Regions from separate parts of the Streptomyces sp. NPDC001728 genome, predicted to be linked through region 1. Evidence: riboswitches for the same ligand, from Rfam matches in the RefSeq annotation. Region 1 holds a riboswitch; the other holds the start of a gene.
What was found. Region 1 has a riboswitch for glycine ahead of gcvT (glycine cleavage system aminomethyltransferase GcvT). Riboswitches for the same ligand answer to the same signal wherever they lie in the genome.
Positions count from the first base shown of each region.

Region 2: another riboswitch for glycine. It lies ahead of gcvP (aminomethyl-transferring glycine dehydrogenase); the one in region 1 lies ahead of gcvT (glycine cleavage system aminomethyltransferase GcvT).

Region 1 is NZ_JBEOZK010000007.1:68,553-72,757, forward strand. It holds gene glyA (serine hydroxymethyltransferase) at 1-919, opposite strand, end outside; gene gcvH (glycine cleavage system protein GcvH) at 952-1,329, opposite strand; gene gcvT (glycine cleavage system aminomethyltransferase GcvT) at 1,427-2,602, opposite strand; glycine riboswitch at 2,660-2,771, opposite strand; glycine riboswitch at 2,773-2,872, opposite strand; gene ABT154_RS13130 (AAA family ATPase) at 3,025-3,687, shown strand; gene ABT154_RS13135 (enhanced serine sensitivity protein SseB) at 3,812-4,205, shown strand, end outside.
Region 2 is NZ_JBEOZK010000025.1:9,445-13,649, reverse strand. It holds gene gcvP (aminomethyl-transferring glycine dehydrogenase) at 1-2,229, opposite strand, end outside; glycine riboswitch at 2,407-2,506, opposite strand; gene ABT154_RS29150 (PRC-barrel domain-containing protein) at 2,620-2,994, shown strand; gene ABT154_RS29145 (DNA polymerase IV) at 3,099-4,205, opposite strand, start outside.

The DNA.
Region 1 (4,205 bases):
GCTCGGTGACGTCGTCCCGGACCAGGCGCTCGGCCAGCAGACGGGCGCCGTCCAGGGTGCGCTGCTGGCGCTCCTTGAACTCCTCCGAGGCCGCGACCTTGAAGGAGACGGCCTTGGCCGCGATCACGTGCTCCAGCGGGCCGCCCTGGAAACCGGGGAAGACCGAGGAGTTCAGCTTCTTCGCGAACTCCTTCTTCGCCAGGATGATGCCGCCGCGGGGGCCGCCGAGCGTCTTGTGCGTGGTGGAGGTCACCACGTCCGCGTACTCGACCGGGTTCGGGTGGAGACCGGCGGCGACCAGGCCCGCGAAGTGGGCCATGTCGACCCACAGGTAGGCCTCGACCTCGTCGGCGATCCGGCGGAACTCGGCGAAGTCCAGCTGGCGCGGGTAGGCGGACCAGCCCGCGATGATCACCTTCGGGCGGTGCTCCTTGGCGAGGCGCTCGACCTCGGCCATGTCGACCAGACCGGCCTCGTCGACGTGGTACGCGACCACGTTGAACTGCTTGCCCGAGAAGTTCAGGCGCATGCCGTGGGTGAGGTGACCGCCGTGCGCCAGGTCCAGACCCAGGATCGTGTCGCCCGGCTGGGCGATCGCGAACAGGGCGGCCTGGTTCGCGGAGGCGCCCGAGTGCGGCTGGACGTTGGCGTACTCGGCGCCGAACAGGTCCTTGATCCGGTCGATCGCGATCTGCTCGGCCACGTCGACGTGCTCGCAGCCGCCGTAGTAGCGGCGGCCCGGGTAGCCCTCGGCGTACTTGTTGGTGAGGACGGAGCCCTGCGCCTCCATGACCGCGACCGGAGCGAAGTTCTCCGAGGCGATCATCTCGAGGGTGGACTGCTGGCGGCGGAGCTCGGCGTCGACCGCGGCGGCGACGTCGGGGTCCAGCTCGTGGAGGGGAGTGTTCAGAAGCGACATGAATCGATCCCTAGGGGGTCTCGGGCCTGGTCTCAGCCGGCGGAGAACGCGGTGTACTCGTCGGCGGAGAGCAGCTCGTCCGGCTCGCCCGCGACACGTACCTTGAACAGCCAGCCACCCTCGAACGGAGCCGTGTTCACCAGCGACGGGTCGTCCACCACGTCCTGGTTCGCGGCGACGACCTCACCCGAGACGGGGGAGTACAGGTCGCTCACGGACTTCGTCGACTCCAGCTCGCCGCAGGTCTCGCCCGCGGTGACGGTGTCGCCGACCTCGGGGAGCTGTGCGAAGACGACGTCACCGAGCGCGTTGGCGGCGAACTCCGTGATGCCGACGGTCGAGACGCCGTCCTCGGCGTCCGACAGCCACTCGTGCTCCTTGGTGTAGCGCAGCTGCTGGGGGTTGCTCATGGCCTGATTCTCCTGGATCGGGGGAGTACTGATGAACGTGGGTCTTACGGGGTGAGACGCGAAGTGAGACGGATACGTCACTTCCGGCGCGGATGCGTCACTTCTGGCGCTTGTAGAACGGCAGCGCCACGACCTCGTAGGGCTCGTGGGTGCCACGGATGTCCACACCTACACCCTCGGTGCCGGGCGTGGCGTGCGCCGCGTCGACGTACGCGATGGCGATCGGCTTGCCGAGCGTCGGGGACGGGGCGCCGGAGGTCACCTCGCCGATCACCACGCCGTCCTTGACGACGGAGAAGCCGGCGCGCGGGACGCGGCGGCCCTCGGCGATCAGGCCGACGAGCTTGCGCGGCGGGGCGGTCTCGGCGCGCTCGGCGGCCTTCTCCAGCGCCTCGCGGCCGACGAAGCGGCCCTCGTTCGTCGTCTTCTCGAACTTCACGACCCGGCCGAGACCCGCGTCGAAGGGGGTGAGCTCGGTGGTCAGCTCGTGGCCGTACAGCGGCATGCCCGCCTCCAGGCGGAGCGTGTCACGGCAGGACAGACCGCAGGGGATCAGACCGACCGGGGCGCCCGCCTCGGTCAGCGCCTTCCAGACGCCCTCGGCGTGCTCGGGCTTGAGGAACAGCTCGAAGCCGTCCTCGCCGGTGTAGCCGGTACGGGCGATCAGCGCGGGCACGCCCGCGACGGTGCCCGGCAGGCCGGCGTAGTACTTCAGACCGTCCAGGTCGGCGTCGGTGAGCGACTTGAGGATGCCGGGGGACTCCGGGCCCTGGACGGCGATCAGGGCGTACGCGTCGCGGTCGTCGCGGACCTCGGCCTCGAAGCCGCCGGAGCGGGCGACCAGCGCGTCCAGGACGATCTGGGCGTTGGAGGCGTTGGCGACGACCATGTACTCGGTCTCGCCGAGGCGGTAGACGATCAGGTCGTCGAGGATGCCGCCGTCCTCGCGGCAGATCATCGTGTAGCGGGCGCGGCCGACGCCCACCGTCGAGATGTTGCCGACGAGGGCGTGGTCGAGGAGCTCGACGGCCTGCGGCCCGGTGACGGTGATCTCGCCCATGTGCGAGAGGTCGAAGAGACCGGCCTTGGTGCGGACGGCGACGTGCTCGTCGCGCTCGCTGCCGTACCGGAGCGGCATGTCCCAGCCCGCGAAGTCGGTCATGGTCGCGCCCAGGGAACGATGCAGGGCCAGGAGGGGGGAGCGGCGCGCAGCGCTTTCGTCTGGGGCGGTGGCGGGCGACGGGTGGGCGGTCGGACGGGGGGCAGTGCTCATGGGTGGCTCCCGGATCCCAAGGGCGTGATCGGTGACGAACACATGACGGCGAGGACGTCCTCCCCATCTGTCATGGAACCTGAGAGGTTCACCGAGAGCATCTCGTCACCGAGAGATCGGCTTGCACCTTGGGTGGGGACACGGCAGGGTGTCCCGCTTTTCAGATCTGCCTCATCCGCGCGGTACGGGGCCTGAGAGATTCAAGGGAGGGTCTTGCTCCTTCGGCGCCCGGACGCGCTGTGCGGTCCGGAACTCTCCCGCGCGGATTCGAGCGGCCGGTATGCGATTGTGTGGCGACTGTGCGCGCCTGGCGCGCACATCATTGCACGAGGGCCCGGCGGGGCAAATCGCTTGTGTCTCATTACTGTTTCTTTACACTTCTTGGGCAAGGGTCTCCTGAGGCCCGGCAGGGGGGAGAAGCGATGAGGTTCCAGCACACCGGCGCATACGCTCCGAGTACGGGCATACCGTCCCAGCGGGCCCGCGCCAGAACCCGTCGCCGGGGCCGGCTCCTGCGGGACCTGCGCGAGCGCGGCGGCCGCGGCCCCCGCGCCCTCACCTTCGCCGCCGGCGACCTCGTCGTCGTCTCCGGGCTGCCCGGCAGCGGCAAGTCCACCCTCATGAAGCGCGCCGCCGAGGGCACCGGCATCGACTCCCAGGACGCCCGCGAGCGCTGGGAGGCCCGCATGCCCCGCCTCCTGCCGTACGCCCTCTACCGCCCCCTCGTCCGGCTCGCCCACTACGCCGGGCTCCGCCGCGCCCTGCGCTCCGGCGCCGGGGTGATCGTCCACGACTGCGGCACCCAGTCCTGGGTGCGGGGCTGGCTCGCCCGCGAGGCCCGCCGCCGCGGCCGTGCCCTGCACCTCCTGCTCCTCGACGTCACCCCGGACTGCGCCCGCGCCGGCCAGCGCGCCCGCGGCCGGGGCGTCTCGGCCTACGCGATGGCCCGGCACCGGCGGGCCGTCGCCCGGCTCCTCCGGGCCGCCGAGTCCGGCAGCCTGCCGCACGGCTGCGCCTCCGCCACCCTGCTCGACCGGGACGCGGCGGACGCGCTGCGGAGGATCGGCTTCCGGGAGGCCGCCTGACGGCCGCCCCCGGGTCCCGGGCCGCCGCGTTCCGTACCCTTTGGGCCACGCCGCCACCGGGGCGGCGTTAGGGTGCTGCCGGGCGGCCGGTGCGGCAGGCCGTGCGAGAAGGGGAAACGGGACCGTGGACGTGACGTGGCCGGGCAATGAGCTCGAAGAGGTCCTTGCCGCCTCACTCGGCAACCCGGAGGCCGGCGGTCGGCTGGTCGAAGTACTCGGCCGCAGCCCCGTCTGGGTGCCCCTGCCCAACGGCGGCAGCGCCGAGAGCACCGACCTCGACCTCCCCACCCTGGAGATCGACGGCGCGGCGTACGTCCCCGTGTTCAGCTCCGAACAACAGTTCCTCGCCTGCGTCGGCGACCACATGTCCTTCACCGTCGCCCCCGCCCGCGACTTCGCCCGCGGCCTGCCCCCGCAGCTCGGCATCGCGGTGAACCCCGGCGGCACCGTCGGCGTCCCGCTGCCCCCGCCCGCCGTCGTCGAACTCTGCCGTGCCGGACGCACCCCGCTCGACGGCC
Region 2 (4,205 bases), on a different contig from region 1:
GAGCGGGTGGTTCGGCAGGAACGGCGCGAGGTGCGCGCGGACGCCGACCGGGCCGACGCCCGGACCGCCACCGCCGTGCGGGATGCAGAAGGTCTTGTGCAGGTTCAGGTGCGAGACGTCGCCACCGAAGTGGCCCGGCTTGGCCAGACCGACCAGCGCGTTGAGGTTGGCGCCGTCGACGTACACCTGGCCGCCGGCCTCGTGGACCTCGGCGCAGATGTCGGCGACGTGCTCCTCGAAGACGCCGTGCGTCGACGGGTAGGTGATCATCAGCACGGACAGCTCGTCGCGGTACTGGGCGATCTTGGCCCGCAGGTCCTCGACGTCGACCTCGCCGTCGTCGGCGGTCTTCACGACGACGACCTTCATGCCGGCCATGACCGCGGAGGCTGCGTTGGTGCCGTGCGCGGAGGACGGGATGAGGCAGACGGTGCGCTGCGCGTCGCCGTTGGAGCGGTGGTAGGCGCGGACGGCCAGCAGACCGGCCAGCTCGCCCTGCGAACCGGCGTTCGGCTGGATCGACACCTTGTCGTAGCCGGTGACCTCGGCGAGGCGCTCCTCGAGCTCGGTGATGAGCGTGACGTAGCCCTGCGCCTGGTCGACCGGGGCGAAGGGGTGCATCTGACCGAACTCGGGCCAGGTCACCGCCTCCATCTCGGTCGTCGCGTTCAGCTTCATCGTGCAGGAGCCGAGCGGGATCATGCCGCGGTCGAGCGCGTAGTCGCGGTCCGCGAGCTTGCGCAGGTAGCGCAGCATCGAGGTCTCGGAGCGGTGCGCGTGGAAGACCGGGTGGGTCAGGAACGCGTCGGAGCGCAGCAGCCCGGCGGGCAGCGTCTCCTCGGCGGTGGCGTCCAGGGCTGTGATGTCGGCGAGGTCAGCCTTGACGCCGAAGGCGCCCCAGACGGCGGTGAGCTGGGCGCGGCCGGTGGTCTCGTCGCAGGACATCGAGACGTGGTCGGCGTCGACGCGGTAGAGGTTCACGCCGGCCTCGCGGGCGGCGGCGACGACCTCGTCGGCCTTGCCGGGCACGCGGGCGGTGAGGGTGTCGAAGAAGGCGCCCTGGGTGAGCTCCACGCCACCGGCGGTGAGGCCGGCGGCCAGGATCGCGGCGTAGCGGTGGGTGCGGCGCGCGATGCCCTGGAGGCCCTCGGGGCCGTGGTAGACGGCGTACATGCCGGCCATGACCGCGAGCAGCACCTGAGCGGTACAGATGTTGCTGGTGGCCTTCTCGCGGCGGATGTGCTGCTCGCGGGTCTGGAGGGCCAGGCGGTACGCGCGGTTCCCGTCGGCGTCGACGGAGACGCCCACGAGACGGCCGGGCAGCGAGCGGGCGTGCTTGTCCTGGACGGCCATGTAGCCGGCGTGCGGACCGCCGAAGCCCATCGGGACGCCGAAGCGCTGGGTGGTGCCGACGGCGATGTCCGCGCCCAGCTCACCGGGCGAGGTGAGCAGGGTCAGCGCGAGCAGGTCGGCGGCGACGGTGACGATCGCGCCGAGCTCGTGGGCGGCGTCGATCAGAGGCTTGATGTCGCGGACGGCGCCGGAGGCACCCGGGTACTGGAGGAGCACACCGAAGACACCGCGCTCGGCGATCTCGGCCGGGATCCCCGCCGAGAGGTCGGCGACGACGACCTCGACACCGGTCGGCTCGGCGCGGGTCTCGATGACGGCGATCGTCTGGGGCAGGGCGTCGGCGTCGACGAGGAAGACACCGTTCTTGACCTTGCCGACGCGCCGGGCGAGCGACATGGCCTCGGCGGCGGCGGTGCCCTCGTCGAGCAGCGAGGCGCCGGAGGTGGGCAGCCCGGTCAGGTCGGCGACGACGGTCTGGAAGTTCAGCAGGGCCTCCAGGCGACCCTGGGAGATCTCCGGCTGGTACGGCGTGTACGCGGTGTACCAGGCCGGGTTCTCCATCACGTTCCGCAGGATCACCGGCGGGGTGAAGGTGCCGTAGTAGCCGAGGCCGATCATGGGCGCGAGGACCTGGTTGCGGTCGGCGAGGTCACGCAGCTCGGCGAGGACCTCGGCCTCAGTGCGCGCGGACGGCAGGCCGAGCGCCTCGGTGTTCTTGATGACGTCCGGCACGGCGGCGGCCGTGAGCTCGTCGAGGGAGCCGTAACCGACCTGGGCGAGCATCTTGGCGCGCGCCTCGGCGTCGGGCCCGATGTGCCGCTGCTCGAACGGAATGCCCTGTTCGAGCTCGGAGAGCGGAGTGCGGTTGGCGGTCATGTACGGAGGCCTCCTGGTCGTCACGACCTGCGAGGGGCACCGCGGCGCGGGTACCCGGACGGCCTCCCCCTCTGTCATCTCAACCTGAGAGTTTCACCGGCACGCCTCGCGGCACACCGGCTTTCACCGTCGGTGAGAGCGCATGCCGTCGGACACCGCTCTGCTTTCCAGAGTGACCTCGTCCGCGCGGTACAGGGGCCTGAGAGATTCCGGGGAGGATTTGCTCCTTCGGCGTCCACCGGAAGGTTTCTCCGGAGGACTCTCCCGCACGGGGTCGACAGCCACAGCCAGCCTACCAGCGCGGTTGCGGCTGCCGTCGCTCAAGTGGCCGACATCCCAGTTGTGCACTTTCGTAGGGGTGTAGAGCAGTTGCGACCAGTTGGAGGGACCGTGCAGACCGACATCGATCCGCGCAGCCTGATCGGCCGCAAGGCGTTCGACCGGAAGGGACACAAGATCGGAACCGTGGACGAGGTGTACCTGGACGACGCGACCGGCATCCCCGAATGGGCCGCGGTCCGCACCGGCCTGTTCAGCCGGGACGCCTTCGTCCCGCTGGAGCCGAGCGAGCTGGCCGGCGACGGCCTCCACGTCCCCTACGAACGCGCCCTCATCAAGGACGCGCCCGACTTCGGCGTGGGCCGCCACCTCTCCCCGGAACAGGAACTCCAGCTCTACCGCCACTACAGCATGGCCCTCCCGCCGCCTCCCACGGACACCCCGGACACGGACTTCGGCCGCCTGGCGGGCCAGGACGGCACCTGACCGAGAAGCCCGGCCCGCCCACCGGGCGGGCCCGCCTCGACATACCCGCACCGAGCCGCACGGTCGGTGCGGGTACATCCGCGGCCGACGGCCGGGCACGCCCCTCACGCCCCCACGTCCCGACGCACCAGCGGCAACGGCTCCGACGGCTCCAGCTCCGGGTCGTCCACGGAGAACGTCCGCACCCGCCCCGGCCCGGACCACGGCTCCTCGAACCGCACCGTGACCCGCCCGACCCCGCTCCCCTGGACCCACCCGGCCCCGTACACCGCGTGCCGTACGTCATGACCGGGCGACCAGTGCCGCTCCACGGCTCCCTCGGCCCCTCCTGAGCCCGTCTCCCCGCCCGTCACGGCCTCTGCGCCGCCAGGCGCGGACACGGCAGCCCCAGCCGCCCCCTCCGCCACACGGTCACCGGCTTCGGCGCCGCTCCCCGTCTCCCCCTCCGCGCGGGCTTCGGCCGCGCCCCGCGCCTCCGCCTGGGCGAACAGATCCTCCTGCGTGAAGTCCGCGAGCCCGCTCACCCCCACTCCGAGCAGCCGCACGCCCCCGGTCGTGTCCACGCCCTCCAGCAGCCGCCCCACCGCCTCCCGCACCACCCCCGGGTCGTCGGTGGGCCCCCGGAGCGTCTCGGACCGGGTCAGCGTGGAGAAGTCGTAGCGCCGCACCTTCAGGACGATGGTCCGCCCGGAGTGCCCCGAGGCCCGCAGCCGCCCCACGCAACGCTCCGCGAGCCGCTCGACCTCGACCCGGATGCGTACCCGGTCGTGCAGGTCGACGTCGAAGGTGTCCTCGACGGACACCGACTTGGCGTCCCGCTCGGCCACCACGGGCCGGTCGTCGTACCCCCGGGCCATCCTGTACAGCGAGGCCCCGTGCGCCCGCCCCAGCAGCCGTACGAGCTCGTCCTCGCCCGCTTCCGCGAGGTCGGTCACGGTGGTCATCCCGGCCCGCCGCAGATGCTCTCCCGTGGCCGGCCCCACCCCGGGCAGGATCCGCACCGACCGAGGGCCGAGCAGCTCGCGCTCGGTGCCGGGCTCGATCAGGACGAGCCCGTCGGGCTTGGCCTCCTCGGAGGCGATCTTCGCGATCATCTTGGAACCTGCGAGCCCCACGGAACCGGTGAGTCCCGTCGTCGCCAGGATGTCGACCCGCAGCCGCTCCCCGGCCGCCCGCGCGCTCGCGCTGTCGTCGGCCACGCCCCCCGCCTC